Regions from separate parts of the Streptomyces sp. AM 4-1-1 genome, predicted to be linked through region 2. Evidence: predicted binding sites of a transcription regulator. Region 2 holds the regulator's gene; each other region holds the start of a gene.
What was found. Region 2 encodes HrcA, which represses chaperone genes, less so after heat shock. Its sites were predicted from a motif close to TTNGCACTCNGNNNNNCNGAGTGCNAA; they were not measured.
Positions count from the first base shown of each region.

Region 1 (10,507 bases), 2.5 Mb from region 2:
AGCAGGGCAAGGTCGTCATGGCCGCGGTGTACGGCGGTGAGCTGGTCGGCATCGAGGGCAACTACGACGACGTCAACCGCTTCTGCTCGGAACTGATCGGCGACCCGCTCGGCGAGGGCTGGGGCTTCGTCAACGTCAACCTCCGCCCGTACTACGGCGAGGGCTCCAAGACCCTGGCGTACGAGATCTGCGAGCAGCTGGGCTGGCGGCTGCCCGACCAGATCGTCATCCCGATCGCGTCCGGATCGCAGCTCACCAAGATCGACAAGGGGCTCCAGGAGCTGATCAAGCTCGGCCTGGTCGAGGACAAGCCGTACAAGATCTTCGGAGCCCAGGCCGAGGGCTGCTCCCCGGTCTCCGCCGCCTTCAAGGCCGGTCACGACGTGGTGCGCCCGCAGAAGCCGAACACCATCGCCAAGTCCCTGGCGATCGGCAACCCGGCGGACGGCCCGTACGTCCTGGACATCGCGCGCCGGACCGGCGGCGCGGTCGAGGACGTCGACGACGAGCAGATCGTGGACGCGATCAAGCTGCTGGCCCGCACCGAGGGCATCTTCGCGGAGACCGCGGGCGGAGTGACGGTCGGTGTCACCAAGAAGCTGATCGAGGCCGGTGTGCTCGACCCGACGCTCACCACCGTCGTCCTGAACACCGGGGACGGGCTGAAGACGCTGGACGCCGTCTCCCCGACGACCGGCCTGAGCGCCACGATCCGGCCGAGCCTGGACGCGTTCCGCGACGCGGGCCTCGGCAGCGCCTGAGCCCGCCGCCGCACGACGACGACCCCCGAGATCCCAGGAAGGCACCCCTCATGAGCGTCAAGGTCCGCATCCCCACCATTCTCCGTACCTACACGGGCGGCCGGTCGGAGGTCCCCGCCGAGGGCGAGAACCTGTCCCAGGTCATCGAGTCCCTGGAGCGGAACCACCCGGGCATCGCCGCCCGCGTGCTGGACGAGCAGGGCAAGCTGCGCCGCTTCGTCAACGTGTACGTGAACGACGACGACGTCCGCTTCGAGGGCGGCCTCGACGCCGTCACCCCGGACGGCGCGGGCATTTCGATCATTCCGGCCGTAGCGGGCGGCTGCTGACATCCCCGTAATACCGGAAGATCATCACCGGACCGGCCGCCATGTGATCGTCGATATCTGATCTCTCATAACTGACCAATCGTGTCCGGTCGCACATGTCCGATCATTGGATTGCCCTCTCCGAGCAACTGACGGAGGGGGCAATTCGCATGGTTGAGAGGGGTAGAGTGTGGGTAGCCCCCTCCGCTGCTCGCGGCGTCCGCGCATGTGATTGCGCCGCCGTACGACAAGAAGCAGCCAAAGTGCGCGACCCCATTGAGTGCTAAGTGGCCTTTGTCTGGCCCGGGTTGCCCTGAGTCCTCACGAATTCCCCTTGTTTCGGGTGTTCGCCCGTGCCCAGAATTCTCGTCGGATTGACCTGTTGCAGAGGGCAGTTGGGCAGATACATTCGGCCGCGGTCGACGCGTTCCGGCGCACACCCTCTCTTGTTCGGAGGGTGTCAGGTCTGACCCGGGTCCGCGAAGTGCGGATTCCGTGCAAGGGCCAGTAATAGGGGAGTTAGGCATGGCTCAGGGCACCGTCAAGTGGTTCAACGCGGAGAAGGGGTACGGCTTCATCGCGGTCGACGGTGGTGCGGATGTTTTCGTCCACTACAGCGCGATCCAGATGGACGGATACCGCACCCTCGAAGAGGGTCAGCGAGTTGAATTCGAGATCTCGCAGGGCCAGAAGGGGCCCCAGGCCGACATGGTCAAGCTCGCTGTCGGCTGAGCCGGCCGCGGCCGGTCGTCGGTCACCACATCTCTCACGCACGGAGGGCTCGTACCCCAGGGTACGAGCCCTCCGCGCGTCCGCGTGCGCCCGTCCCGTCTCCGTCACCGCGCCCGCCGGGCAGCGCGTGTTTCCGGCCGCGCGGGCCCGGGAAACGGCCGCGCATCTGTCCACAAACAGGAACGGCTGCTTGCACTCGAAGGGGTCGAGTGCTAATCATTGGCGTTAGCACTCTGACGTTGAGAGTGACAGAAGGACCGGGTCGGTGAGGCCCGCAGGCCAGGCGGGGCAAGGAACCGTCGGGCACGCAGGCCGTCCGTCGCGGGCGCCACACGGTCCGGAGCAATCCACCCCTTCCCCCATGGCATTGACATGGGAGGGACCCTCTGGGAGGACCACTTCACATGGCCAAGATCATCGCGTTCGATGAGGAAGCGCGGCGCGGCCTCGAGCGCGGGATGAACCAGCTCGCCGACGCCGTCAAGGTGACCCTCGGCCCCAAGGGCCGGAACGTCGTCCTCGAAAAGAAGTGGGGCGCCCCCACGATCACCAACGATGGTGTTTCCATCGCCAAGGAGATCGAGCTCGAGGACCCGTACGAGAAGATCGGTGCGGAGCTGGTCAAGGAGGTCGCCAAGAAGACGGACGACGTCGCCGGCGACGGTACGACCACCGCCACCGTTCTCGCGCAGGCGCTCGTCCGTGAGGGCCTTCGCAACGTCGCTGCCGGTGCCAACCCGATGGCCCTCAAGCGCGGCATCGAGAAGGCCGTCGAGGCCGTCTCCGCCGCCCTGCTGGAGCAGGCCAAGGACGTGGAGACCAAGGAGCAGATCGCTTCGACCGCCTCCATCTCCGCCGCCGACACGCAGATCGGCGAGCTCATCGCCGAGGCGATGGACAAGGTCGGCAAGGAAGGCGTCATCACCGTCGAGGAGTCGCAGACCTTCGGTCTGGAGCTTGAGCTCACCGAGGGCATGCGCTTCGACAAGGGCTACATCTCGGCGTACTTCGCCACCGACATGGAGCGCATGGAGTCGTCGCTCGACGACCCGTACATCCTCATCGTCAACTCCAAGATCAGCAACGTGAAGGACCTCCTTCCGCTGCTGGAGAAGGTCATGCAGTCGGGCAAGCCCCTGCTGATCATCGCGGAGGACGTCGAGGGCGAGGCCCTGTCGACGCTGGTCGTCAACAAGATCCGTGGCACCTTCAAGTCCGTCGCCGTCAAGGCTCCGGGCTTCGGCGACCGCCGCAAGGCCATGCTCGGTGACATCGCCATCCTCACGGGCGGCACGGTCATCTCCGAGGAGGTCGGCCTCAAGCTGGAGAACGCCGGGCTCGACCTGCTCGGCCGCGCCCGCAAGGTCGTCATCACCAAGGACGAGACCACGATCGTCGACGGCTCCGGTGAGAGCGACCAGGTCCAGGGTCGCGTCAACCAGATCCGTGCCGAGATCGAGAACTCCGACTCGGACTACGACCGCGAGAAGCTTCAGGAGCGCCTGGCGAAGCTGGCCGGCGGCGTGGCCGTCATCAAGGCCGGTGCCGCGACCGAGGTCGAGCTGAAGGAGCGCAAGCACCGCATCGAGGACGCGGTGCGCAACGCGAAGGCCGCCGTCGAGGAGGGCATCGTCGCCGGTGGTGGCGTGGCTCTGCTCCAGGCTTCCGCCGTCTTCGAGAAGCTTGAGCTCCAGGGCGACGAGGCCACCGGTGCCAACGCCGTGAAGCTGGCCCTTGAGGCCCCGCTCAAGCAGATCGCCGTCAACGGTGGTCTTGAGGGTGGCGTCATCGTCGAGAAGGTGCGCAACCTGCCCATCGGTCACGGCCTGAACGCCGCGACGGGTGAGTACGTCGACATGATCGCCGAGGGCATCATCGACCCGGCGAAGGTCACGCGCTCCGCGCTGCAGAACGCGGCCTCCATCGCCGCGCTCTTCCTCACCACCGAGGCCGTCATCGCCGACAAGCCGGAGAAGGCCGCCGCCGGCGGCGCTCCGGGCGGCATGCCGGGCGGTGACATGGACTTCTGATCCGCGAGGATCAGCAGCTCCAGCGCACCCTTCGAACGGTGCCGCCACCGGCCCCCGGGACTTTCCCGGGGGCCGGTGGCATGTCGCGTTCCGGGCCCGGTTCGGCCGCCGGTGGCCTCGGAGCCGCTGACTGGTTCAATGCGGGAATGATGGGAATCGTGTTGTCCGCCCTGGTCGCCGGGATTGTCGCCGGGGTCGTGGCCGGGATGGTGGGGCGGGAGTCGCGGCGGTCGTCGTGGCGGAAGCTGCGGCGGGCGTTGCGGCGGCAGGCATCGCGGCGCCGGGGCGCTCAGGGGGTGGGAGCCGCGCCGGTCGGCATCCCGTGCATGCTCAAGTGGGAGGCACGTTCCGCGCGCTGGCGGACCGGTCGGCTGGTGGCCGGTGAGGCCGGTTCGCTCACCTGGATTCCTTCGTGGGGGAAGCGCGAGGTCGCCCTGCCCGCCGAACTCCGCAGGACCGGGGCGCGGGCGCCCTCCGTACGCGAGGGCATGTCGTTCAACCCGAGGTCCCGGATCGTGGAGTGCGCGTCTCCGGAGGGGGACGTGCTGATCGCGGTCATGCCGGAGGAGCTGACGCGGCTGGCTCAGGCGCTGGGGAGCGAATAGGCCCGGTCCGGCCCGCACGGGTGTGTTCTGCGCCGGTCCGGCCCGCACCGGCCCGCACCGGCCCGCACCGGCCTGGACCGCGACGGTTCGGCCTGCACCGATCTGGCTTACATCTGTCGGCCTACACCTGCCCGGCCTGCGTCAGCTGGTCCGCGTCGGTCCGGTCTGCGCCTGCCCGGCCTGCGTCAGCTGGTCCGCGTCGGTCCGGTCTGCGCCTGCCCGGCCTGCGTCAGCTGGTCCGCGTCGGTCCGGTCTGCGCCTGCCCGGCCTGCGTCAGCCTGGTCCGCGACGGTCCGGCCTGCGCCTGCCCGATCTGCGTCGGCCTGGACTGTGACCGTTCGGCTGGCGACGGTCCGGCCCATCCCGGGGCGACCCATTCCGGCCCGGATCGCGGCCACCCGGGAGCGGATCTCGTCGGGCGGCAGCGTCCCGGCGGCCCAGGCGGGTGCGGGGGCCGACTCGCCCCGGCACTGGCCGCAGACGCCGTCGGTCAGGGCGTCCGGTCCGCCCGGTGCGCGGCAGAGACCGCACTCCAGCATCCGCAGCGGACGCGGTGGCGCGGCGACGGCCGTGGTGGCGGGGACGGGCTCGGGCGGCATCTTGGCGGTCAGCCTGTTCCGCAGCAGCGCGGCCGCGTGATGGACCGGAGCGGGCAGCCCGTCGGTCAGGACGTGCGTCAACCGCCGCTCGTCGAAGCCGCGTTCGAACCAGGTGGTGACCAGGGGCTCCAGCGCCGCGCACTCGGCGGCGGACACGCTCAGCGCTGGCGCGGTCCGGCCGAGCGCGGCGAGCAGGACGAACGCCCTTGACCGGGCGGGCCGTTGAGGCTCGGTCGGTACGTCGCCCCGGGTGAACGCCGCCCACCAGTCGTCGTCGCGCGCGGTGCGCGAGAAGAACGTACGCGTCACCCAGCGCGAACCGCCGGAACCGAGCAGATGCTCACGGCCCCGGCGCAGATGCCCGGCCCGCTGAAGGTGGTTGAGAGCGGTCCGCAAGGCGCACTGCCCGTACGGGAGTACCTTGGCCAGCGTCTTCACGGAGATGTCGGCGCCCTCGGGCAGCCGGTCGATGTACCCGGCGACGGCGCCCTCGCGCTGCGGCAGGCCCGCGAAGTCCCGTTCGGTGCGCGGCCCTTCACCGGACGCGGTGCGCTTCCCGTATCCGACATTCGCCATCGGGTGCGGCGGTACGCGACCGGCGGACGGGGTGGCACTAAACTGGCTCTCAGCCATGGGGATCTCGTCTCTGGATCTCGGTGGTCAGACCTCCTCCAGGTTTTACGGGCCTGGTGGGGGTCGTTTTCTTTGTCCGGGCACGGTAGAGCGCGAGCACAGTGCGTGGCAAATCGGTCGCCGTGGGTGAAATGACGGCGCGGAGGCGGCTAGTCATGCGCTAGTCGCCCCCGCTGGTCTGGGGACCGGGGAGGGTGGGCGGGTGGGAACAGTCCCTTCCACCCCTTCCGCAGAAAGAGGGCTCGGAGCGCGTGGCTTGAGCCTCGGGCTCCGAGCCTCAGGGGTGGGCGAAGAGTGTGTCGAACGTACGGGCGTGGGGGCGGGCGTTCAGGCGGACGCCGGTCCTTCGGTGGGCGCGGCGGCCGTACCCGTACCGGTGGCGGCGGAGTTGACGTTGTCGATCATTCTGCGCAGCACCTTGAGCGTGATGACGTACTCCTCGTCGCTGATGCCCTCGTGGATCTCCGCCCGCAGATCGGTGACGAGCCGCTTGATCCGGGCGTGCGCGTCCCGTCCGGCATCCGTGAGGCTCAGGCGCCGGTCGGCGTCGACGGCGAGCCAGCCCCGGTGAAGCAGTTGATCGGTGACGCGGGGCGCTTCGCGCGGGTGGTCGGTCACCGGGGCGAGTTGTTGCGCCACCGACTCGGGCGTGGGGCCGTCGCCGGCCAGTACGCGGTTGAGCGTCCACCACTGCGGCTGTGTGACGTCCACGCGGGCCATCGCGTCGCGGATGTGACTGATGACCGACCGGTGCGCGAGGCCGCCCCAATACCCGAAGGGCTGGGTCGCGAGCATGTCGTCGGTGGCGTCGGGGAGGGCGGGGGAGGGGACGGTTCGCTGCGTCATGCGGGCGGGCTCCTTGTGGCAGGACGGTCCCAGGGGCTCGGGCCCCGGGCGGGCTGTCACCGGGAACGCTAGGACGTCAACTGTGGTTCAGGTCAAAGGCGGTGGGGTGGTGGGGCGGTCGCGCGGTAGGTGGTGGGGCGGCGGTGTGGTGAGGATGGCCCCCGGCCTCGGCGCTCAGCCCCGCCCCCGGCGCTCAGCTCTCAGTCCTGGCGCTCAGCTCCGGCCTCGGCGTTTCAGCTCTCAGCCCCGCCCCCGGCGCTCAGCCCCGGCCTCGGCGCTTCAGCTCTCAGCCCTGGCCCTCGCGCTCAGCCCCCGGACCCGGTCCCGGCCCTCAGTCTCGGCACCGCCCCGGCTTCCGCCCCCGCGCCCCGGTCGCCGTCCGGCCGTCCGTCGATCAGCTGCTGGATCGCGTCCCCGTAGCGGACGACGACCGAGTTCCGGTCGGCCGTCAGGAGCACCGGGTCCTCCACCACGTGCATGCTGGTGAGCAGCCCGCCGAGCTGCGAGGCGATCAGGTGGGCGCGCAGCTCGGCGTCGCCGCCGCTCAGCCGCCGCACAAGAGGCTCGGCGAACACGTGCTCGATCGTCTCGCGCAGGGTGCGCTGCACCTCTTCCCGGTCCGAAGCCCGGAACAGCGCGGCGAGCGAGGTCACGGCCAGCGCTCCCGGCCTGGACGACGGGAGGCTCACGACGTGTTCCACGATGGCCCGGCCCATCCCCTCCAGGGGCCCCTCCATCACCTTGATCGCGGGCAGGTCGACCGTCATCACTTCGAGGAACAACCGTTCCTTCGATCCGAAGTGCCGGATGACCAGCGCGGCGTCGACCCCGGCGCGGGCGGCGACGGCGCGGATGCCGACCGCGTCGAAGCCCTCCTCGGAGAACAGCTCGCGCGCCGCCTCATGGATGGTCCGCCGGGTCACGGCCGCGGGCTGCCGGGGCTTCGACGCGCGCGGGCGTGTGGTCATGGCGGGTTGATTCCTCCGGGGATCTGCCGCCGGTCACGGGATTGGTGGCGAGAGCGGTCGGTCGTGGATGGGGGATCGGTGCTGATGAGGAGCGGTGCTGGGCGCGGTCGGAGGGGCTTCATGGCTAAGTCATCATAGATGACTTACGCTTGTCATCATTGTTGACAACGGTCCCGGACGGCCCAGCCCCCTGCTGGGCGGCCCCCGGCCACGGAGGAGCGGAACCATGGACCGACTCAAGGACAAGGTCGCGATCATCACGGGCGCGGGCAGCGGAATCGGGCTGGCGGCGGCCCGGCTGATGAGCCACGAGGGTGCCAAGGTCGTCGTCGCCGACTACGACGCGGCGTCGGCCGAGGCGGGCGCCCGCGCGCTGACCGAGGCGGGCGGCGAGGCGCTGCCGTGCACCGTGGACGTCACCGACGACACGTCGGTGGGCGACATGGTGGAGGCGGCGGTCCGCGAGTACGGCCGCCTGGACGTGCTCTGCAACCACGTCGGCGGCACGGACCCCCGCAAGGACCTGGACCTGCTGCGCCTGGACATGGACGAGTTCGGCCGGGCGGTGGACCGTAACGTCCGTTCCACCCTGATCGGCTCGCGGCACGCGGTCCCGCACATGATCCGGGGCGGCGGCGGCTCGATCATCAACACCGCGTCGGTGGCCGGCCTGGTCGGGGACGTACTCCAGATCTCGTACGGGGCGGTCAAGGCGGCGGTCGTCAACATCACCAAGTCCATCGCCGTCCAGTACGGTCCCCAGAACATCCGCTGCAACGCGGTGGCGCCCGGCGCGATCATGACCCCGGCGCTCCTCGACAACCTGCCCGACGAGGTGATCGAAGCGCTCAAGGGCTACAACGCGCTGCCCTATCTGGGAGCCCCCGAGGACATCGGCCACACCATGGTCTTCCTCGCCTCCGACGAGGCCCGCTATCTCACCGGGCAACTCCTCGTGGTGGACGGTGGAATGACCAGCCAGTCCCCGGCCGTCCCCGGGCGGCGCGCGATGCTGCCGCCCGTGGAGTGAGGGACGGGAAGTGAGGGACGGAGAGTGAGGGACGGGGTACGGATCGACAGGCCGGAACTCGGGATCAGACCGGTGGCCGCGTGGCCGTGGGCGTCTCCGGCCATTCCCAGGACATGCCGTGAATTCCCGGCGGGCATTTCGCGGGCAGCACATGGGCCGTATAGGAGGCGTCCAGCGGGATGCGGTGGTTGCGGAGCTTTTCCGCGGTGATGTTCTCCCGGAAGTAACGGTGACAGCTCGCCGGAGGCGCCGAAGGGTGGAAATAGACGTGGAGCAGGTATTCGCGCAGATTGACCCGGGTGCGGCGTTCGTGGTGGGTCGAGACGACCTCGCTCGGGCCGATCGAAACGGTGTAGTCGATCAGCACGGTCTCGTTCTTCACCAGTTCCCGGCCGAAGAGGATGTCCGCGACGAGGCTGCCGAGTTCGGGCAGGTGACGCACCTCGCCGAGTCCGCCGCAGCGCACGGACACGTCGACCGGATGCACGGTGGGACCGTCCAGGCAGTGGACGGCGGTCAGCCTGTCGGCACCGTCCCGGGTGGCCCGTACGACCTGGCGCACGTTCATCTCCCGTACGCACCGGTTCTCGTCGACCCGCACGGTCTCGTGCAACAGGAGTGAGGTGGTGTCCTCGTTGAAGTGGGCGAACGATTCGCCCAGCGCCCGCTCGACGACCGAGTCCCGGCCGTACAGCCGGTGGGACGCGGTCAGATCGTGCCGGCCGGACAGCGCCCCGCCGCGCGGCCGACGCGGGCCGACCAGCGAGCGGAGCGCGCCCGTCGGAAGATCCAGGATCGTCTCCAGCGCGTCGACGGCGTGCAGTGAACGGGCCTGCTCGGGCTGGCTGCGGCCACGCTGCCAGTAGCTGAGCGTGGCCAGACTGATAACGATGCCCTGGGTTTCGAGCCGGTCGCGTACCCGCTCCAGGGAGAGACCGCGGCGGCGCAGAGCCTCCCGGAACGCCGTCGCGAACGCCGTGCGCGGCGCGGCGGGACCGGCCGGGGGACCGGAGGACGGGATGTCCGAAGGGCCGGAGAACCCGATGTCCGACGGCGTGCGCGGTCCGGCGTCCGACGGGCCGTGGAGCGGCTGGTACGGGCTGTGGCGTGGGTGCGGCGGGTGGTCGAGGGGCTGCGGCGGGGGAGAGGTGCGGGTCTCGTTCCCGCCCGGGTGAGGGGTCTGGGGCATGACGTCTCCGGAGGGTCGCACAGTGCCACGGTGGGCCGTGACAAGCGGAGGCCGCTCACCCTATGGGGTGAACGGCCTCCTTGTCCCGCGGGGGGAGACGAGGAATCAGTTGGTGTTGAGGGTCAGCCGGTAGTACGAGAGGGCGTCATCGAGGGGCTGGAAGTACGAGGAACCCCTGGAGTTGACCCCTCCGGTGCACTGCTGGTTGGTGGGACCGCCGGAGGTCATGCCCTGGCCCTGGTTGCCCGAGATGTAGGCGCCGCCGCTGTCGCCGCCCTCGGTGCAGACGCTGGAGCTGCCCAGACCGGTGACAACGGTGTCGGGACCGCCGTGCGCGTCGGTGTACGTGACGCTCACGTTGTACGAGTTCACCTTGCCGCAGGTCCAGCCGGTGGTCTGGCCGGACTTGCAGAGCGCGGCGCCCGACGAGGCACGCTTGCTGCCCTTGACAGCGACGTTGCCGCCGTTGCCCCAGGTGCCGACCGCGGTGGCTATGGAGTTGCCGGAGTCGATCGTGGCGACACCCATGTCCACGCTTCTGGAGCCCACCGCGAAGCGCGTGCTGGTGGCCTTCGCGAACCGGGCGCCGTTGTAGCTGAGCACCGGCAGGTTCTCGACGCAGTGGCCGGCGGTGACCAGGTACTGCTTGCCCGACGCGTCATGGGCGCCGTAACCGACCGAGCAGAGGTAGCTGCCGCCGTCCTTGTTGAACGTCATCTGGCTGCCGGGGTATATCACGCCCATCGGCGACAGGGTCTGCTTGCCGTTCACGACGCGGACCGCCGAGCCGTTCGCCTTCGCCTCCT
Region 1 is NZ_CP119145.1:4,361,241-4,371,747, forward strand. Features, by position in the region: gene thrC (threonine synthase) at 1-761, shown strand, start outside; gene PZB75_RS18445 (MoaD/ThiS family protein) at 812-1,090, shown strand; gene PZB75_RS18450 (cold-shock protein) at 1,595-1,801, shown strand; gene groL (chaperonin GroEL) at 2,206-3,831, shown strand; gene PZB75_RS18460 (hypothetical protein) at 3,978-4,436, shown strand; gene PZB75_RS18465 (hypothetical protein) at 4,622-5,611, opposite strand; gene PZB75_RS18470 (MarR family winged helix-turn-helix transcriptional regulator) at 5,996-6,514, opposite strand; gene PZB75_RS18475 (TetR family transcriptional regulator) at 6,820-7,482, opposite strand; gene PZB75_RS18480 (SDR family NAD(P)-dependent oxidoreductase) at 7,709-8,512, shown strand; gene PZB75_RS18485 (XRE family transcriptional regulator) at 8,577-9,701, opposite strand; gene PZB75_RS18490 (S1 family peptidase) at 9,807-10,507, opposite strand, start outside.
Region 1: groL (chaperonin GroEL) is a predicted target of HrcA. The motif match lies at 1,991-2,017, and genes of this name have one in related genera.

Region 2 (10,507 bases):
CTCGGCGGAGTCCAGTCCGACGGCGCTGATCCGGTGCAGGTACGGCTTGGCGGACTCCAGCGTCTCCAGCGCCGATTCGGCGGACAGATCACGCAGGAAGCACATGATCAGCTGGGCGGAGACGCCGTGCCGTTCCTCGGCGCGCTCCAGCGCCCGGCCGAGTCCTTCGACGACCGCGCCGATCGGGACACCGCGCGCGGTGTGCGCCTGCGGGTCGAAGAAGATCTCCGCGTGGCGCACGCCCTGGGCGGCGGCGCGGGCGAGATAGGCGTCGGCGAGTTCGGTGAAGTCGTCCTCGGTGCGCAGCACCGTCATCAGCGCGTAGTAGAGGTCGAGGAAGGACTGGAGGTCGTCGAAGAGGTACGCGGCCCGCAGTTCCTCGGTGTCGGCGTACGGCAGGGTCACGCCGTTGCGCGCGGCGAGCGCGAAGGCCAGCTCGGGTTCGAGGGTTCCTTCGATGTGGAGGTGGAGTTCGGCCTTGGGGAGGTGCACGGGTGTCTCACTTACGAACTGACGTTCAGGTATTCGTACGGTTTTGGGTTTTTACGAGGATACGGAACCCATCACCGGGGCCTGACGGGGACCGGGACCCGCGTCCGGTCCTCCGCAGGTCATCGGTGCCGGGTGGGGACCGGGACCCGCGTCAGGTCCTCGGCGACGGTGAGTCCGCCCTCGTACCCCGCGGCGCGGGCCTGGGCCGCGAAGACGCCGGGGTCGTCGTAGCGCTGCGAGAAGTGGGTCAGCACGAGGTGCCGTACGCCCGCGTCGCGCGCGACCCGCCCCGCCTGGCCCGCGGTCAGATGGCCGTGGTCGGTGGCCAGCCGTTCGTCCTCGTCGAGGAAGGTCGACTCGACGGCCAGCAGATCGCAGCCCTCGGCGAGCACCCGCACACCGTCGCAGAGCCGGGTGTCCATGATGAACGCGAACCGCTGACCGCGCCGGGTCTCGGAGACGTCGTCGAGCGTGACGCCGTTCAGCTCGCCCTCGCGCGCGAGCCGGCCGACGTCGGGCCCCGCGATGCCGTGCTCGGCGAGGAGCGCGGGGAGCATCCGGCGGCCGTCCGGCTCGACGAGGCGGTAGCCGTACGACTCGACGGGGTGCGAGAGCCGGTGCGCGGAGAGGGTGTACGCGGCGGTCGAGGCCAGTACCCCGTCGGCGGCGACCGGGGCCTCGGTCAGTTCGACGGTCTCGTGGTAAGCGGTGGCGTACCGCAGCCGTTCGAAGAAGCGCTGCCCGCTCGCCGGGTAGTTGGCGGTGACCGGGTGCGGGACCCGGTCGAGGTTGATCCGCTGGATCACCCCGGCCAGGCCCAGCGAGTGGTCGCCGTGGAAGTGCGTGACGCAGATCCGGTCGATGTCGTACGCGGCGACCCCGGCCCGCAGCATCTGCCGCTGGGTGCCCTCGCCGGGGTCGAAGAGGATGCCCTGGCCGTCCCAGCGGAGCAGATAGCCGTTGTGGTTGCGGTGCCGGGTGGGGACCTGGCTGGCGGTGCCGAGGATCACCAGTTCTCGTACGGACAAGGCGGACGGTTCCGTTCCGGTGCCGTGACCGGCGCTAACCGGGGGGCCACTGGAGGCCGCGGCCGCCGAGCACATGGGCGTGCGCGTGGAAGACGGTCTGTCCCGCGCCCGAACCGGTGTTGAGGATGATCCGGTAACCGCTGTCGGTGATCTTCTCGTCGGCGGCCACCTGCCCGGCCTCGCGCAGCACGTCCGCGGCGATCTGCGGTTCGGCGGCGGCGAGCGCGGCGGCGTCCGGGTGGTGGACCCGGGGGATGACGAGCACATGCGTGGGGGCCTGCGGGTTTATGTCGCGGAAGGCGACGGTCGTCGCGGTCTCCCGCACGACGGTGGCCGGGACCTCCCCCGCGACGATCTTGCAGAACAGACAGTCGGGCTGCGGTTCTCCCGCCATGTCCGGGCCTCCTCGGCTCCTCGGCGACCACGGCCGCGGCGCGGACATGGTCACTGCTGGTCGTCTCCGTACACACGTATGGTATCGGTCCGGTGTGGTCACCTCACGCCGGTTCCGGGCGCGGTACGCCGGGGGGCGGTACGCGGGGGCGGTACGCCGGGGGGCGGCCGTCAGCCCCAGCGTCCGGTGCGTCCCATCAGCAGCGCGGTGGCCGCCGTGCCCGCCGTGGAAGTGCGCAGCACGCTCGGTCCCAGGCGGCAGACCCGGGCGCCCGCCGCGGTGAAGGCGGCCAGTTCGTCCGGGGAGACACCGCCCTCGGGCCCGACGACCAGGACGATCCCGCCCTCGGCGGGGAGGTCCACGGTGGCCAGCGGTTCACCGGCGCACTCCGGGTCCTCGTGCAGGACGGCCGCGAAGTCCGCCGTCGCCAGGAGTCCGGCCACCCCCTTGGTCGTCATGAGGTCCATGACCTCGGGGAACAGTGCCCGGCGGGACTGCTTGCCGGCCTCCCGCGCGGTGCTGCGCCACTTGGTGAGGGCCTTCGGGCCCCGGTCACCCTTCCACTGCGTGATGCAGCGCGCGGCCTGCCACGGCACGATCGCGTCGACGCCGGTCTCCGTCATCGTCTCGACGGCGACCTCTCCCCGGTCGCCCTTGGGGAGGGCCTGGACGACGGTGATCCGGGGAGTGGGCGGGGGCTCCTCGGTGTACGCCCCCAGGCCGGTCACGACGAGCCGGTCCTTGCCCTCCGTCGCCTTGACCACACCTTCGGCCCGCCTGCCGCGGCCGTCCGTCAGGACGACGTCCTCACCGGCCCGCAGCCGCTTCACCGACACGGCGTGCCGGCCTTCGGGACCGTCCAGGACGAATTCCGGGGTCTGCGGGATGTTCTCGACGACAAAGACCGGGGCGGTCACCGGCTGCTCCTCGTGTGGCTCGTGTTCCTCGTGCTGCCCGTGTTCCGTGTGCTGTTCGGGTTCCTCGGGCGGGACGCCACCGCCGTCGCCGGGGCGGTCACGGCGCGCTCCTCCGGTCCGGTGCCGTCGTCGCGGTGTCCAGTTCCTCGGCGAGCAGTCCGGTCAGCCGGGCAGCGGGCAGTTCGCGGGCCAGCCGGTGGCCCTGGCCCGCCCACAGCGCCATGCCCTGGGCGTCCCCCGCCTTCGCGGCGGCCTTGCGCAGCCCGCTCGTCAGATGGTGCACCTGGGGGTACGCGGCCGGGGCGTACGGGCCGTGTTCCCGCATGAAGCGGTTGACCAGCCCCCGGGCGGGGCGCCCGGAGAACGCCCGGGTCAGGGCGGTCCGTACGAAGAGCGGATTGGTCAGCGCCTGCTTGTGCAGCGGATGGGCCCCGGACTCGGGACAGCCCAGGAACGCCGTGCCGAACTGCGCCGCCTCCGCGCCCGCCGCCAGCACCGCCGCGATCTGCGAGCCGCGCATCAGTCCGCCCGCCGCGATGACCGGCAGCTGTGAGGTCTCCCGGACCTGCGTGACGAGGGAGAGCAGCCCGATGCCGGTGTGGTCGGTCTGGGGGTCGTCGCGGTGCGTCGACTGGTGGCCGCCCGCCTCGATGCCCTGGACGCAGACCGCGTCGGCGCCCGCCCACTGGGCGGCCTGCGCCTCCTCGGGCGTGGTGACCGTGACGACGGTGAACGTACCGGTCCTGGCGAACGCGTCGAGGGTGTCGCGGGTGGGGCAGCCGAAGGTGAAGGAGACGACCGGGACCGGGTCCTCCAGCAGGATCGCCAGCTTCGCCTCGTAACCGTCGTCGTCGCCCGCCGCGTCCGGGTCGCCGAGCGGGGTCTCGTACCAGGCGGCCTCGCCCGCGAGCTGGTGCCGGTACACCTCGACGGCGCTCGGGTCGCCGAGACCCGACTGCGGCATGAAGAGGTTGACGCCGAACGGGCTACCGGTCAGCGCGCGTACCTGCTTGATCTCGTTGTACATGCCGTCCGCCGTCTTGTACCCGGCGGCGAGGAAGCCGAGCCCACCGCCCTCGGCGACGGCCGCCGCGAGCTGCGGGCATGACGCTCCGCCCGCCATCGGGGCCTGCACGATCGGATACCGGCAGAGATCGGTCAACGCGGAGGACATGTCAGCATCGTGTCACGTCCCGTGCGGGCCCCCGCATCAGGCCCCGCGGGCGCGTGGAGGAGGCGGACCGGGTCCCGGGCGGTCGTCGCCGGCCCGGCCCGGACACACCGACCGCCCGCCGGTCCATGACCTGCGGGCGGTACGGGAGTTCGGCCGGGCTGCCCGGCCATCGGGCGCGTCAGCGTCCGTTGAAGGCGTCCTTCAGCCGGGAGAACAGGCCCTGCTGCCCCGGCTGGAACTGCCCGAGGGGCCGCTCCTCGCCGCGCAGCTTCGCCAGCTCCCGCATCAGCCGCTCCTGCTCCGGGTCCATCTTCGACGGGGTGACCACCTCGACGTGCACGATGAGATCGCCACGGCCGCCGCCCCGCAGATGCGTGATGCCGCGCCCGTGCAGGGGAACCGACTGGCCGGACTGGGTGCCCGGCCGGATGTCGACCTCCTCCGGACCGTCCAGCGTCTCCAGCGGCACCTTCGTGCCGAGCGCCGCCGCCGTCATCGGGAGGGTGACCGTGCAGTGCAGATCGTCGCCGCGCCGCTGGAACACCGTGTGCGGCAGCTCGTGGATCTCGACGTACAGATCGCCGGCCGGGCCGCCGCCGGGGCCGACCTCGCCCTCACCCGCGAGCTGGATGCGGGTGCCGTTGTCGACACCGGCCGGGATCTTCACGGTGAGCGTGCGCCGGGAGCGGATGCGTCCGTCGCCGGCGCACTCCGGGCACGGGGTCGGCACGACCGTGCCGAAGCCCTGGCACTGCGGGCAGGGCCGCGAGGTCATGACCTGGCCCAGGAAGGACCGGGTGACCTGGGAGACCTCGCCACGGCCGCGGCACATGTCACAGGTCTGGGCGGAGGTGCCGGGTGCGGCGCCCTCGCCGTTGCAGGTCGCACAGACGACGGCCGTGTCGACCTGGATGTCCTTGGTCGTGCCGAACGCCGCCTCGGCGAGATCGATCTCCAGCCGGATCATCGCGTCCTGGCCGCGCCGGGTGCGCGAGCGGGGCCCGCGCTGCGACGCCGTACCGAAGAACGCGTCCATGATGTCGGAGAAGTTGCCGAAGCCCCCGGCCCCGAAGCCGCCCGCGCCACCGGCGCCGCCCGACGAGGACAGCGGGTCCCCGCCGAGGTCGTAGACCTGCTTCTTCTGCGGGTCCGACAGCACCTCGTAAGCGGCGTTGATCTCCTTGAACCGCTCCTGGGTCTTCGGATCGGGGTTCACATCCGGGTGCAGCTCGCGCGCGAGCCGCCGGAATGCCTTCTTGATCTCGTCCTGAGGTGCGTCGCGGCGCACGCCGAGTACGGCGTAGTAGTCCGTGGCCACTTACGACTCCGCCAGGATCTGTCCGACGTAACGTGCCACTGCGCGTACCGCTCCCATCGTTCCGGGGTAGTCCATGCGGGTCGGTCCGACCACGCCGAGTTTGGCGACTGCTTCGTCGCCCGAACCGTAGCCGACCGCGACGACGGACGTGGAGTTGAGCCCCTCGTGGGCGTTCTCGTGCCCGATACGTACGGTCATGCCCGGGTCCGTCGCCTCGCCGAGCAACTTCAGCAGCACGACCTGCTCCTCCAGCGCCTCCAGCACCGGCCGGATCATCACGGGGAAGTCGTGCCCGAAGCGGGTGAGGTTGGAGGTGCCGCCGATCATCAGCCGCTCCTCCGTCTCCTCGACGAGGGATTCGAGCAGGATCGACAGCACCGTGGCCACCGTGCCACGGTCCTCGCTGTCGAAGGATTCCGGCAGGTCCTGCACCAGCTGCGGGACGTCCGAGAAGCGGCGTCCGACGACCCGGCTGTTGAGCCGGGCCCGCAGATCGGCGAGAGAGGTCTCACCGAACGGCGCGGGGCAGTCGATCATGCGCTGTTCGACCCGGCCGGTGTCCGTGATCAGGACGAGCATCAGCCGGGCGGGCGCCAGCGACAGCAGCTCCACGTGCCGCACCGTCGAGCGGGTCAGCGAGGGGTACTGCACGACGGCGACCTGCCGGGTCAGCTGCGCCAGCAGCCGTACCGTACGGCCCACCACGTCGTCGAGGTCGACCGCGCCGTCGAGGAAATTCTGGATGGCCCGGCGCTCCGGTGGCGACAGGGGCTTGACGCCCGCGAGCCGGTCGACGAAGAGGCGGTAGCCCTTGTCCGTCGGAATGCGTCCCGCGCTGGTGTGCGGCTGGGCGATGAAACCCTCGTCCTCCAGCACCGCCATGTCGTTGCGCACCGTGGCCGGGGAGACCCCGAGCTTGTGCCGCTCCGTGAGCGCCTTGGAGCCGACGGGCTCCTCGGTGCCGACGTAGTCCTGGACGATGGCGCGCAGCACTTCGAGTCTGCGTTCACTGAGCACCGCGCACACCTCCCACTGTCGTTCCTCGGTGGTTCTCCGGAATTCCTTGGCACTCTGTGCGGGTGAGTGCCAACGAGTCCTCCGGTCAGTGTACGGGGGTGGGGTGGGGGCCGGGCAAGGGCGACCGGCCAGGCCACCCCGGGGCCCGGCGGACCACTGTCGATAGCGTCGTCGTATGAACGTCTCTTGGGAAGAGTCCGGCTGGGAGCGACTTGGTGAAGGCGTGGGCCGGCGACGGCTCCCGGGGTGGGACGCGACGGTCACGCTGGTGGCCGGAGCGGACGGGGTGCTGCTCTGCGACACCGGCTCGACGCTCCGGGAGGGCGTCGAACTGCGGGGCCGGGCCGAGGCGCTGCTCGGCCGGAGGGTGACGCATGTCGCACTGACGCATCCGCACTTCGACCATGTGCTGGGCACGGCGGCCTTCGCCGGGGTCGAGGTGTACGGGGCGGTCGGGATCGCGGACCGGCTGAGGCGCGGGTCGGAGGAACTGTACGCGGACGCGGTGCGCCACGGCGTGCCCGAACGGGAGGCGGCGGAGGCCGTCGACACGCTGGTGGTCCCGCGCCACGAGGTGTCCGGGGAACGGACGCTCGATCTGGGCGGTGGCCGTCGGCTGCTGCTCGCCGCCGTCGGACCGGGACACACCGGGCACGATCTGGCGGTGCTGGTGCCCGGGGCGGCGGGCGGCCCGGCCGTGGTGCTCTGCGGCGACCTGGTGGAGGAGTCCGGCGAACCGCAGGCGGGCCCGGACGCGGTTCCCTCCCGGTGGCCCGCCGCGCTGGACCGGCTGCTGGCGCTGGGCGGCGAGAGCGCGCTGTACGTGCCGGGGCACGGGGCGGTGGTGGACGCGGCGTTCGTGCGGGCGCAGCGCGATCTGCTGGCGGACCGCTTCGGCGGGTGAGGGGCGGGAACCGGGGCTGACCGCTTCGGCGGGTGAGGGGCGGGAACCGGGGCTGACCGCTCCGGCGGGTGAGGGGCGGGAACCGGGGCTGACCGCTCCGGCGGGTGAGCGGTGAGCGGCGGACGGCCGGGGACGGGGCGCTTCGGCGTGCCGTCAGCTTTCGCGATCCACGGCCGTTCCCGTCCCACGGCTCCCCCGCTTCGGGGAACGGGCTCCCGACACCCCGCGACGCCGCTCGCCGATCCGCACTCCCTGTCGCGGGAGAGGCCGTTATCGTCGTGCAATGCGCAGCTACCAACCGGACCTGACTCCGCCGTGGAAGAGGTCCGCCCCCGTGCCCGAGGTCCCCGCCGATCCCGATCTGGTCGTGGAGGAGGTCTCGACGGGCTTCTGCGGTGCGGTGGTCCGCTGCGAGAAGACCGCGCAGGGACCGACGGTGACCCTGGAGGACCGGTTCGGCAAGCACCGGGTGTTCCCGATGGAGCCGCGCGGGTTCCTGCTGGAGGGCAGGGTCGTCACCCTCGTACGCCCGTCGGCGACCGCGCCCGCACCGGTCCGGCCGTCCCGTACGGCGTCGGGTTCGGTGGCGGTTCCCGGGGCGCGGGCCAGGGTGGCACGGGCCGGGCGGATCTACGTGGAGGGCAGGCACGACGCGGAGCTGGTCGAGCGGGTCTGGGGCGACGATCTGCGGATCGAGGGGGTGGTCGTGGAGTATCTGGAGGGCATCGACGACCTCCCGGCGATCGTCCGCGAGTTCGCCCCCGACGCGGGGGCCCGGCTCGGGGTGCTGGTCGACCATCTGGTCCCGGGGTCGAAGGAGTCGCGGATCGCCGCCCAGGTCTCGGACCCGGACGTGCTGGTGGCCGGACACCCGTACATCGATGTCTGGGAGGCGGTGAAGCCGTCGTCGGTGGGGATCGCGGCCTGGCCGGTGGTGCCGCGCGGGCAGGACTGGAAGACGGGGGTGTGCCGGGCGCTGGGCTGGCCGGACAACACGGGCGCGGCCTGGCAGCACATCCTGTCGAGGGTCCACTCGTACCGCGACCTGGAACCGGCGCTGCTGGGCCGGGTCGAGGAACTGATCGACTTCGTCACGGCGCCGGAGGACCAGCGGCGGGGATGAGACGGGACCGGTGAGGTCCGTCGCCGGTCCCGGCCCCGTTCAGTCCACCAGGTCCCGCACCACCGCGTCCGCCAGCAACCGCCCGCGCAGCGTCAGCACCGCGCGCCCCTCCCCGTACGGCTGCTCCTGAAGCAGTCCGTCCCGGACCGCGCGCCCCGCCGCCGCGAGTCCCGCGGGGGCCAGCAGGGAGAGCGGGCAGCCGTCCACGAGCCGCAGCTCCAGCAAAATGCGTTCGACCCGGCGGTCCTCGTCGGAGAGGACTTCGCGCCCGGCACCGGGCGACCGCCCCTCGGACAGGGCCTGCGCGTATGCCCCCGGGTGCTTGACGTTCCACCAGCGCACCCCGCCGACGTGGCTGTGGGCGCCGGGGCCCGCGCCCCACCAGTCGGCGCCGCGCCAGTACAGCTCGTTGTGCAGGCAGCGGCCCTCGGGGGTGCGGGACCAGTTGGAGACCTCGTACCAGGAGTAGCCCGCGGCGGCCATCGTCCCGTCCGCGATGAGGTACCGGTCGGCGTGCGCGTCGTCGTCCGTCATCGGGATCTCACCGCGGCGGATGCGGCGGGCCAGCCCGGTGCCTTCCTCGACGATCAACGCGTACGCCGACACATGGTCGGGGCCGGCGCCGATCGCCGCGTCGAGGGAGGCCCGCCAGTCGTCGTCGGTCTCCCCCGGTGTGCCGTAGATCAGATCGAGGTTGACGTGCTCGAAACCCGCCTCCCGGGCCTCGGCGACGCACGCCTCGGGCCGGCCGGGGGTGTGCTTCCGGTCCAGGATCTTCAGCACGTGCTGCCGGGCGCTCTGCATGCCGAAGCTGATCCGGTTGAATCCCCCCTCCCTGAGCGTCGCCAGGTACGCCGGACCGACCGACTCCGGGTTGGCCTCGGTGGTGATCTCGGCGTCGTCCGCGAGCCCGAACTCGTCACGGATCGCCCCCAGCATCCGTACGAGATCACCGGCCGCGAGCAGTGTCGGCGTGCCGCCTCCGACGAACACCGTGCGGACCGGGCGCGGGTCGTCACCGAGGACCTTGCGGGCTTGGCGGACCTCCTCGATCAGATGCGCGGCGTAGTTGTCCCGGGAGGCCAGGGCGCCCCCGGAGCCGCGCAGCTCGGTGGCGGTGTACGTGTTGAAGTCGCAGTAGCCGCAGCGGGACGCGCAGTACGGCACATGCAGATAGAAGCCGAGCGGCCGGTCGGCGGCGCCTTCCAGGGCATGGCGGGGCAGGGCCCCGTCCTCGGGCACGGGTTCACCATCGGGCAGTACGGAAGGCATACCCACCATTGTCCCTCGCCGCCGACCGGACCGGGCCCGCCACCGGTTCGGCCGGCCCGCGCGGGCCGGCCCAGGGCGAACCCCGTCCAGGGCGGAGCCGGCCCAGGGCGGGACCGGCCCAGGGCGGAGCCGGTCCAGGGCGGGACCGGCCCAGGGCGGAGCCGGTCCAGGGCGGGACCGAATCGGTGGCGGGCCCGGTCCGCGGCCGGCCTTGTCCAGGGCGAACCCCGTCCAGGGCGGACCAGGTCCGGAGCGGGCCCGGTCCCGAGCGGGCCTGGTCCCGAGCGGCCTGGTCCGGAGCGGGCTTGGTCCGGAGCGGGCCCGGTCCCGAGCGGCCTGGTCCCGAGCGGCCTGGTCCGGAGCGGGCCTGGTCCCGAGCGGCCTGGTCCCGAGCGGCCTGGTCCGGAGCGGGCTTGGTCCGGAGCGGGCCTGGTCCCGAGCGGGCGGGCAGTGGCACGCCGCAGCGCCCGATCCACCGGGTCCCGGCCCGCGTGCCCGATCTCCCCGGGTCCCGGCCCGCGTGCCCGATACCCGGGTCTTCCGGCCCGCGTGCCCGCCCCCGGCCGCCGGTCTCAGCTCGGCCGGTCTCAGGTCGGCCGGTCTCAGGTCGGCCGGTCTCAGGTCGGCCGGTCTCAGGTCGGCCGGTCTCAGGTCGCCTGGAGCACCAGCAGCGCCAGATCGTCGTCCGGGGGCCGTTCCGCGAACTCGTGCACCGCCCGGTTGATCCGGTCCGCGATGCCCTCCGCGGTCAGCCCGGTGCAGCTCGCCAGCGCCTTGGCCAGGCCGTCCCCGTCGTCGAACATCACACTCCCCGAGCGGCGCTCCGTCACCCCGTCCGTGACGCACAGCAGGCTGTCCCCCGGCGCGA
Region 2 is NZ_CP119145.1:1,869,442-1,879,948, forward strand. Features, by position in the region: gene PZB75_RS07880 (adenosine deaminase) at 1-492, opposite strand, end outside; gene PZB75_RS07885 (ribonuclease Z) at 612-1,520, opposite strand; gene PZB75_RS07890 (histidine triad nucleotide-binding protein) at 1,555-1,914, opposite strand; gene PZB75_RS07895 (16S rRNA (uracil(1498)-N(3))-methyltransferase) at 2,085-2,831, opposite strand; gene PZB75_RS07900 (nitronate monooxygenase) at 2,929-4,005, opposite strand; gene dnaJ (molecular chaperone DnaJ) at 4,184-5,323, opposite strand; gene hrcA (heat-inducible transcriptional repressor HrcA) at 5,324-6,340, opposite strand; gene PZB75_RS07915 (MBL fold metallo-hydrolase) at 6,516-7,244, shown strand; gene PZB75_RS07920 (DUF3097 domain-containing protein) at 7,528-8,367, shown strand; gene hemW (radical SAM family heme chaperone HemW) at 8,407-9,648, opposite strand; gene PZB75_RS07930 (ATP-binding SpoIIE family protein phosphatase) at 10,287-10,507, opposite strand, start outside.

Region 3 (10,507 bases), 2.8 Mb from region 2:
GTCGTGAACGCCTATGCGCTGACCTTCGGGGGCCTCCTGATGTTCGGCGGGCGGCTCGCCGATCTGATCGGCAGCCGCCGCGTCCTGACGGCGGGCCTCGCCCTGTTCGGCGGTGCGAGCCTGGTGGGCGGCCTCGTCCGGACACCGGGCGGACTGATCGCCGCGCGCGCGGTCCAGGGGGTCGGGGCCGCCGCGCTCGCCCCCGTCGCCTTCGCCCTGATCGCTCTCGCCTTCCCGGCCGGACCCGCGCGCTCCCGCGCCCTGGGACTGTGGGGCATGGCGGGCGCGGCGGGCGGCGCGGTCGGGGTGCTCGCCGGCGGGCTGCTCACGGACGCGGCGGGCTGGCGCGCGGTGATGCTGGTCAACGTGCCGATCGTGGTGTTCGCGCTGGTGGCGTCCCGGTGGACCGGCCTGAAGGGCGGGGCCGCGCGGACCGGTGCCCGTCTCGATCCAGGTGGCGCGCTGCTGGTGACCGCGGGCATGACCGTGCTGGTCCTGGGGCTCGTGAGGACCGCCACCCACCCGTGGGGCTCGGCGGCCACCCTGGGCACACTCGGCGCCGCCGCGCTGCTGCTGATCGCGTTCGCCGTGGTCGAGTCGCGCGTGCGGTCCCCGCTGCTGCGGCTCGGGCTGCTGAGGGGACGGCCGGTGTTCGCGGCCAACCTCTTCTGCCTGCTGCTGAGTTCGGGGCAGTTCGCGTCGTTCTACTTCGTCTCGCTGTTCATGCAGCAGTCACTCGGTTACGGGCCCACGGCCACCGGAGCCGCGTTCCTGCCGTTCTGTGTCGGCGTCGTCGCGGGTTCGCTGCTCGCCACCCGTGCGGTCGCCGTGCTCGGCGTCCGGCGGCTGCTGGCGACGGGCGGCGCGCTGGCCGCGCTGGGCATCGCCCTGTTCGCGGCGACCGCACGGGCGGACGGCAGCTTCCTCTACTCCGTGCTCGGCCCCTCGCTGGTCGCCAGCGTCGGCGTCGGCATGTGCTTCGTACCGCTCGGCACCGCGGCCACGACCGATGTCGCGGTCGCCGAGACGGGCATGGCGTCCGGGCTGCTCAACACGTCCCGCCAGATCGGCGGTTCGCTGGGACTGGCGATCCTGGTGACCGTCGCGGCCCAGGTCACGGACGGCGGCACCGGCCCGGCGGACCTGGCGTCCGGATACGCGGCGGCCTTCTGGGTCTGCGCCGGCCTGCTGGCGGTGGGAGCGCTGGCGGCCCTGCTCCTGCTCCCGGCGCGGGACACCCGCCGGGGAGCCGGGGAGGCGGCGCCGGACCGGGTGGCTGACGCGGTGACCGTGCGGGAGGGCGCTCCGAACGGTGTCGCCGAAGGCGCCGACCCGGGGCACATCCGCCCGGCACACGAGTGAGCCCGGCCCGCGGATGGGCCTGGCGTGCGGGCGAGTCCGGCGTACGGGCGAGGAAGGGGCGCGACGCATGAGCGCGGACGGGGCGGCCGGGTCCGGCGACCGCTGCCCCGGCCGCGCGCCGCCCCCGCACCTCCGTCGGCCGCGTCCGCGCCGAATGCCCCACGAACGCCCGCCGGGCGCCCGCCGGATGCGAGCCATGGTTGCCGCGAAGGTCCGGGAGGGGAAAAGCGGCCGGTGGCGCGGTCGGTAGTCTCTGCCCATGTCTCGCCGACCACTGCCGCCGCCTCCGCCGCCCGTGGGCATCCGTTCCTGGCCCGACCGGGAGGCGCTGCTCACCGACCGGGCGGTCGTGCTGCGGGAGTTGGTCAGAATGTACGTGGGGGCGGGGCGGCTCTGGACGCTGTGGCTGTCGGCCGCGCTGTGCGCGCTCGGCTGGTCGCTGGTGGGGACGGCGATCGTCTCGCTGGAGGAGTCGTACGACATCATCACCATCAGCCTCGGGCTGATCTGTGTCGGGCTCGGCGCCTGCTTCATGGTGCCGTCGGTCGCCTTCGTGGTGGCCGGTCTGCGCGAGGACCGCGAGGTCCGGCAACTCCTGGACGACTGGGGTGGGTTGGACCGGGACCCGGAGGCCGACACGGCCTTCCACGCCCACCGGGTCGGCCTCGTCCGGCTGCTGTCCTCGTACGCCCTGTGCGCGCTCGGGCTGTATCTGTGCGTGACCGTCCCGGCGGGCGCCGAAGCGGGCGAGAAGACCTACGGAATGGTCGCCCGAGACATGGGATTCGGGGTCATCGCCTGGCTGACCGGGCTGATAGGCGTGGTCAGGGCGCTCGCCCACCGCCGTTGGGTGGCGCGGGTGCTGGTCGGCGGGCCGGCCGTACCGCTGATATCCACCGGGGGCGGCGCCCACCGCTGACGCCGCGTGGGGCCGCCCGCCGATGTCCGGCCTATCCTGGCGGGGTAACGGACCACGCACGGGGGAGGGTGGCACATGGAGTGGTACTGGTGGGTACTCATCCTGTTCTGGACAGGCGGTTTCGGGTGGGCGGTCGACAACGTCCGTACCGCCCTGCGCAACCGGCACACGCGCAGGCTTGAGCTGCTGGAGGCGGACAAGGAGGAGCGGCTGGCCGTCGAGGCGGCGCAGCGGCCGCCGGAGCCGGTGTGCGGCTGCACGCACCATCTCGCCAAGCACGACAAGCAGGGCAAGTGCCATGAGCGGGTCGAGGTGCCGACGGCCTGGGACGAGAAGAAGAAGCCGGTCCGCTTCGAGTCGGGGCAGTGCAACTGCCAGCAGTACGTGGGCCCGCAGCCGCTCTCCCAGGTGTACGCGGACGAGCTGACGGACCTGGCGTAGTCCGGGGCGGGTGCGGCCGGCGCTCGCGGGCACGGTCGCCGGGGCGGCCCGCCGCCGGGGCGGCGCACGGACCGCCGGAGCCGGTGCGCGCCGCGCGCCCGTAGCCGCCCTCACCCGTAGCCGCCCGCCCGTACCCGCACGCACCCGGTGACCGCGGGCACCGGCCGTCGGCCGCCGCCTCAGACCGGCAGGCTGCCGGGTCCGTTCAGCGGGTGGCCCAGCAGCATCGTCGGCGCGTCCGCGACCCTGGTCAGGAACACCGTGGCCGAATTCGGACCCCGTAGCTTCATCCTGCGGCGCAGCTCCTCCGGTTCGACGGCCGAGCCGCGCTTCTTGACCGTGAGCGTGCCCACCTCGCGCTCCCGCAACAGGGCCTTCAACCGCTTCACGTTGAAGGGAAGTTGATCGGTGATCCGATATCCGGTGGCGTACGGGGACTCGTAGGGCTCGTCGCTGGTGACGTACGCGATCATCTCGTCGAACAGCCTGCCGCCGCACCGCTCCACGACGTCCGCGACCAGATGGGCCCGGATCACGGCGCCGTCCGGCTCGTACAGATAGCGTCCCACCGGGCCGACCGGCGGAGCGGGCAGCGGGGCGGCGGCCCACAGGCCGGCCCGTGCCGGGAGCAGGGTCGCGCGGTACGAACCGGGTGTGAAGCCCTCGCCGAACCAGAGCACCGCCTCCTTCACGTCACCGGCGTCCGAGATCCACTCCGCCTCGGCCTGCGGCGCGATGGCCTCGTGCGGGATGCCGGGCGCGATCTTCAGCGCGGCGCGCGGCGCCCCGAGGGCCGTGCCGACCGCCCAGGACAGCGGCGGCGAGTACGCCTCCGGGTCGAAGATCCGGCCGCGCCCGCCGCGCCGGGCCGGGTCGACGAAGACCGCGTCGTACGCGGTGGTGTCGGTCTCCGTGACATCGGCGCACCGCACCTCGATCAGCCCGTCCAGACCGAGTGCGGTGGCGTTCGCCCGTGCCACCTCGGCGGTCAGCGGGTCACGGTCCACGGCCAGTACCCGGATGCCCGCCCGGGCGAGGGCGATCGCGTCGCCGCCGATCCCGCAGCACAGATCCGCCACCGTGCGCACCCCCTGCTCCGCGAACCGCCGCGCGCGATGGGCGGCGACCGAGGTGCGGGTCGCCTGCTCGACGCCGTTCGGGGTGAAGAACATCCGGTACGCGTCCTCGGCGCCGAACTTCGCCGCCGCCCGCTGCCGCAGCCGCGCCTGGGCCAGCGCCGCGGAGACGAGCGGGGCCGGGTGCGCGCGGCGCAGCCGGGTCGCGGTGGCCAGCTCCTGGGCGGGGTCGTGCGTCCGCAGCTCGGCCAGGAGCGCCGCCCCCTCGGGGGTGCGCAGGGCGGCGAAGGCGGCGAGGGGGTCGGGAGCGTCGGGCGTACCGGCCGGGGGGAGAGCGTTCACCCGGCCCATTGTGGGCCAGCCCCGGTGTGAGCCAGGCGGGGGACCGGGTGGGCCCGGTCGCGGTGTCGGTACGGAATGACGGAGCGGCCCTGGCAGGATGCGGCGCCATGCAGCTTGTACGACAAAAGGATAAATTCGCCATGAAGAGGCACAGACCGGGCTCCCGCCGGCGTGCGGGGGGTGGCCGGCGTGTGCCGGGTACGCTCCGACGCCGGCCGGCGCTCTCCGTCCTGGCCGCGCTCCTGGTCGCCGCGGCGGGCTCCGGATGCGCCGCCGGAGCCGGGAGCAACGGCGCCGACGGGCGGGCGGTGGAGCCACCGCCCGCCCGTCCCGGCGCCCGGGCCGGGCAGGCGGACCCCGCCCGCGCCCTCACCGCGTACGCCGAGAGGATGAAACGGGCCCAGGCCGCGCGCGTCGCGGCGGCCCGGAAGTGGGGACTGGCCGGTACCCCGCTCGTCGCCCCCGCCCCGCCCCTGGAGAAGCCCCGCATCACCAGCCGCAAGGGCTTCGAGGTCGAGGACGACGCCTCGCTGCCGCCCGTCTTCACCACCGTCCCGACCACGGAGCGGATCGTCTTCCTGACGATGGACGACGGCGCCGAGAAGGACCCCGAACTCCTGCGGATGATGACGGAGTTGCAGATCCCGTACAGCGCCTTCCTCAGCGACTACGAGGTCAACGACAACTACGGCTACTTCCGGGACGCGCAGCGCCGGGGCGTCACCATCAACAACCACACCCTCAACCATCCCTACCTGCCCGGCCTTTCGTACGCCGCGCAGAAACGTGAGATCTGCGGCCAGCAGGACATCATCGAGAAGCAGTTCGGCAAGCGCCCCACGCTGCTGCGGCCGCCCTACGGCAACTACAACCGCGCCACCCTGACCATCGCGAAGTCCTGCGGGATCAGGGCCGTGCCGCTCTGGGCCGAGGAGGTGTTCCCCGACCACATGGAATACCGGGAGTGGGACCGGGACCTGCACCCCGGCGACATCATCCTCACCCACTTCCGCGGGCGCGACGAGTGGAAGGGCAGCATGCCCGACCTGATCCGGCAGGTCATGAAGATCGTCACGGCGAAGGGCTACGCCGTGGCGAAGCTGGAGGACTACGTATGAGATCCGCCACGGGGACATCGGGTGCGAGGTCATCCGGTGCGAGGGGGGCCGGTGCGGCAGGGCCCCGCGTGACGGGGGCCGGTGCGAGGGCGTCCGGTACGACGGAATCCGTCACGGGGAACGCCGGATGAGGCGGGCGCACCGGCTGCTGGCCGGGCTGCTGGTGGCCGGTGCGCTCCTCACGGCGGGTTGCGCGCAGTCGGTCGGCCCGATCGAACGGCTGGCCCGCAGGGCGGCCCAGGAGGCGCACCCGGGCCGTCCCGGGACCGGGACGGCCCGGGGCGGGCCGGGGCTCCCGGCGTGCCGGTACCACCGCACGGAACGGCCCGGCCGGTTCACGCGTTGCCCTCATGGGGGCGACGGCCGTACCGGAGACGGGAGCGGCGCGCCGGGGGGAGCCCGCACGGGGCCCGCGCCGACGCCGACGGCCAGGGGCGGACGCGGCTCGGCGGTCCGCACGGCAAGCCGGACCCAGGGTCGAACACCCGACCGGGGGCACTGACGCCACGCGCGAGAATTGGCACTCCGCTTGACCGAGTGCTAACCGCGGTCATAGTCTCACTTCTGGCACTCCCCACTGGAGAGTGCCAGCAGGATTGCGCGACAGGACAGGTCCGGCACCCGCGACGACGGATCGACCCTGGTCGCCCACCCAAGACTGTTAAACCCCGTGAGATCTCCGAAGGGGGAGACCGGATCGTGTCGACCGCCAGCTCCAAGGTTGCGATCAAGCCGCTCGAGGACCGCATTGTGGTCCAGCCGCTCGACGCCGAGCAGACCACGGCCTCCGGCCTGGTCATTCCGGACACTGCCAAGGAGAAGCCCCAGGAGGGCGTCGTCCTGGCCGTGGGCCCCGGCCGCTTCGAGAACGGCGAGCGTCTGCCGCTCGACGTCAAGACCGGTGACGTCGTGCTGTACAGCAAGTACGGCGGCACCGAGGTGAAGTACAACGGCGAGGAGTACCTCGTCCTCTCGGCCCGCGACGTTCTCGCGATCATCGAGAAGTAGTTCACCCACGTTTGCTTCTGTTCTGCGCCCCTGGCCCCCTGCGAAGTATCCAGCCGGGTGGTCGGGGGCGCAGTTCGTTTGAGAGGACAGAAAACAGCCCATGGCGAAGATTCTGAAGTTCGACGAGGACGCCCGTCGCGCCCTTGAGCGCGGCGTCAACAAGCTTGCCGACACGGTGAAGGTGACGATCGGCCCCAAGGGCCGCAACGTCGTCATCGACAAGAAGTTCGGCGCTCCCACCATCACCAACGACGGTGTCACCATCGCGCGCGAGGTCGAGCTCGACGACCCGTACGAGAACCTGGGCGCCCAGCTGGTGAAGGAGGTGGCGACCAAGACCAACGACATCGCGGGTGACGGCACCACCACCGCCACCGTGCTGGCCCAGGCGCTCGTCCGCGAGGGCCTGCGCAACGTCGCCGCGGGCGCCTCGCCGGCCGCCCTGAAGAAGGGCATCGACGCCGCCGTCAAGGCCGTGTCCGAGGAACTCCTCGCGACCGCCCGCCCGATCGACGACAAGTCCGACATCGCCGCCGTGGCCGCGCTCTCCGCGCAGGACACCCAGGTCGGCGAGCTGATCGCCGAGGCGATGGACAAGGTCGGCAAGGACGGTGTCATCACCGTCGAGGAGTCCAACACCTTCGGCCTGGAGCTGGACTTCACCGAGGGCATGGCCTTCGACAAGGGCTACCTGTCCCCGTACATGGTGACCGACCAGGAGCGTATGGAGGCCGTCCTCGACGACCCGTACATCCTCGTCCACCAGGGCAAGATCGGCTCGATCCAGGACCTGCTCCCGCTGCTGGAGAAGGTCATCCAGGCGGGTGGCTCCAAGCCGCTGCTGATCATCGCCGAGGACGTCGAGGGCGAGGCCCTGTCGACCCTGGTCGTCAACAAGATCCGTGGCACCTTCAACGCCGTTGCGGTGAAGGCCCCCGGCTTCGGTGACCGCCGCAAGGCCATGCTCGGCGACATCGCCACCCTCACGGGCGCGACCGTCATCGCCGAGGAGGTCGGCCTCAAGCTCGACCAGGCCGGTCTGGACGTACTGGGCTCCGCCCGCCGCGTCACGGTCTCCAAGGACGACACGACCATCGTCGACGGCGGCGGCAACTCCGCCGACGTCACCGGCCGCGTCAACCAGATCAAGGCCGAGATCGAGTCCACGGACTCCGACTGGGACCGCGAGAAGCTCCAGGAGCGCCTCGCGAAGCTGGCCGGCGGCGTGTGCGTGATCAAGGTCGGCGCCGCCACCGAGGTGGAGCTGAAGGAGAAGAAGCACCGTCTGGAGGACGCCATCTCCGCGACCCGCGCCGCGGTCGAGGAGGGCATCGTCTCCGGTGGTGGCTCCGCTCTGGTGCACGCCGTCAAGGTCCTGGAGGGCAACCTCGGCAAGACCGGCGACGAGGCCACCGGTGTCGCGGTCGTGCGCCGCGCCGCCGTCGAGCCGCTGCGCTGGATCGCCGAGAACGCCGGCCTTGAGGGTTACGTCATCACCTCGAAGGTCGCCGAGCTCGACAAGGGCCAGGGCTTCAACGCCGCGACCGGCGAGTACGGCGACCTGGTCAAGGCCGGCGTCATCGACCCGGTCAAGGTCACCCGTTCCGCCCTGGAGAACGCCGCGTCCATCGCGTCGCTGCTGCTCACGACCGAGACCCTGGTCGTCGAGAAGCCGGCCGAGGAAGAGGCCGACGCCGGCGGCCACGGCCACGGGCACTCGCACTAGCACGGTCCGGTCTTCCGCCGGGTCCGGGGCACGCGAGCCCGCCGCCCCGGACCCGGCGGGACGGCCGACGGCCGAGGCCCGGCACCCCCTCGTCGGAGGGGGTGCCGGGCCTCGGCCGTTTCCCGCCGCTCCCCGGTCCGGGGCGGGCTCGTGTACCGCCCGTACCCACGGACCACATGTCGCCGAGGGCCGTACCCACGGCTCACCGGGGGCCGTACTTGCGGCCCGTCCTCGACGTCACACCGCCGAGCACCCCGCGGGGCGCCACCTTCGCCAGCCCCATGAGGACCTTGTACCGCGCGTCCGGGATCGACACCGTCCGGCCGCGGGCCAGATCCGTCAGCGCAGCCGCGACCAGCTTGTCCGCGTCGAGCCACATCCAGTCCGGGATGTTGTCCGTACCCATCCCGGCCCGCTCGTGGAACTCCGTCCGGACGAAACCTGGGCACAGCGCCATCAGCCGCACCCCCGACCCGGCCAGGTCCTTCGCCACGCCCTGGGTGAACTGCACCACCCACGCCTTGGACGCCCCGTACGTGCCCCGTGGCAGGAACGCCGCGACCGAGGCCACATTGACCACCCCGCCGCGCCCGCGTTCCCTCATCCCCTCCGCGGCGGCCGAGGTCAGCCGCAGCACCGCCTCGCAGTGCACCTTCAGCATCGTCAGCTCATCGGCCATCGGTACGTCCAGGAAGCGGCCCTTGTTGCCGAAACCCGCGTTGTTCACCAGCAGGTCGACCGGCTGCCGACGGTCCGACAACCGCGCCTCCACCGAGGCCGTCCCGTCCTCCCGGGAGAGGTCCGCGGTCAGCACCTCGGCCTCGATGCCGTGCCGGTCGTGCAGTTCGGTGGCCTGGTCCCGGAGCCGTTCGGTGTCGCGCGCCACCAGCACCAGATTGTGTCCGTCGGCCGCGAGCCGCCGTGCGAAGGCGGCGCCGATGCCCGCGGTCGCGCCCGTGATCAGTGCAGTCGTCATACGCGGCACGTTAGTGCCCGAATCCGACCCGCTCCCACCCGGCCGTCGCCGGCCCCGCCACATACTCGCGGGCCTTGCGCAGCGGCACGGGGTGCAGTGCCTCCTCGGCCGCCAGGAGGCGCGGCAGCAGTGCGCGCTCCGTCGTCACCGCCCGGAACTGGAGCGCCACCGTCACCTCGTGCTCCGGCCTCCGCACGACCTCGATCGGGTCCCCGGCCCGGATCTCGCCCGGCGTGACGACCCGGAGGTACGCTCCGGGCGCGGCCCTTCCGGTGAACCGCTTCATCCAGCCCGGCTCGTCCAGATGACCCGCGAACGTGCGGCATGGAATGCGGCCGGAGGTCACCTCCAGGACCAGGTCCCGGCCGATCCGCCAGCGCTCGCCGATCCTCGCCCCGCTGACGTCCAGACCGCTCGTGGTCAGATTCTCGCCGAACGTGCCGTTCGCCAGCGGACGACCCAACTCCCTTTCCCAGAAGTCGAGTTCTTCGCGGGCGAAGGCGTACACCGCCTGGTGGGTGCCGCCGTGGAAGCGCAGGTCGCACACCGCGTCCCCGGCCAGTCCGCTGCCTCCGACGCCCTCGGGGCCCGGTTCGGCCACCCGTACGGGCCCGTCGGCCGGGCGTTTGTCGATCCCGGTGCGACCGCCGGGGGCGTTGGTGTGGCCGACCGCCTGTGCGCGGCCCACGTTCACGGTCAGCACCTTCATGAGCGTCATGACCGTACGTTATCGAGCCATGGCTCAAAGTTGCTCATCGGAAATTCGCGTCCGCCCCAAGCATCGCTTATGTTCAAAGGGTGATCGAAGCCCGTCATCTCCGCGTTCTGCGCGCGGTGTCGACCTCAGGTTCCTTCTCGGCCGCCGCGCGCGAGCTGGGCTGTACGCAGCCTGCCGTCAGCCAGCAGATGAAGGCCCTGGAGGCGTCCGCCGGCACCGCGCTGCTGATCCGAACGGGCCGCGAGATGCGGCTCACCCAGGCGGGTGAGGCCCTGGTGCGGCACGCGTCGGGCATCCTCGCCGGGCTCACCGCCGCCGAGGAGGAGGTCGCCGCGATCGCCGGGCTGCGGGCCGGACGGGTGCGGCTCGTCTCCTTCCCCAGCGGCAGTTCCACCCTGGTCCCCGGCGCCCTCGCCGCCCTGCGCGCCGACCACCCCGGCACCCGGGTCTCCCTCGTCGAGGCCGAACCGCCGCGCTCGGTCGAGATGCTGCGCGACGGCGACTGCGACATCGCGCTGGCGTTCCGGTACGGCTCCACGGGCACCGAATGGGACGACCTGGTCGTCCGTCCGCTGCTCACCGACCGGTTGATCGGCCTGGTCCCGGAAGATCACCGGCTGGCGGACACGGGCACCGTCGGCATCGCCGAACTGGCACAGGAATCCTGGATCGCGGGCTGTCCGCGCTGCCGCCGGCAGCTCGTCGAGGTCTGCGAGGAGTCCGGGTTCGAGCCCCGCATCGACTTCGCGACCGACGACTACCCGGCGGTGGCCGGCCTGGTGGGGGCGGGCCTCGGGGTGGCCGTGCTCCCGGAGCTGGCG
Region 3 is NZ_CP119145.1:4,686,125-4,696,631, forward strand. Features, by position in the region: gene PZB75_RS19955 (MFS transporter) at 1-1,362, shown strand, start outside; gene PZB75_RS19960 (hypothetical protein) at 1,622-2,281, shown strand; gene PZB75_RS19965 (hypothetical protein) at 2,357-2,722, shown strand; gene PZB75_RS19970 (methyltransferase domain-containing protein) at 2,902-4,149, opposite strand; gene PZB75_RS19975 (polysaccharide deacetylase family protein) at 4,248-5,258, shown strand; gene groES (co-chaperone GroES) at 5,958-6,266, shown strand; gene groL (chaperonin GroEL) at 6,367-7,992, shown strand; gene PZB75_RS19990 (SDR family oxidoreductase) at 8,195-8,968, opposite strand; gene PZB75_RS19995 (MOSC domain-containing protein) at 8,979-9,677, opposite strand; gene PZB75_RS20000 (LysR family transcriptional regulator) at 9,767-10,507, shown strand, end outside.
Region 3: groES (co-chaperone GroES) is a predicted target of HrcA. The motif match lies at 5,776-5,802, and genes of this name have one in related genera.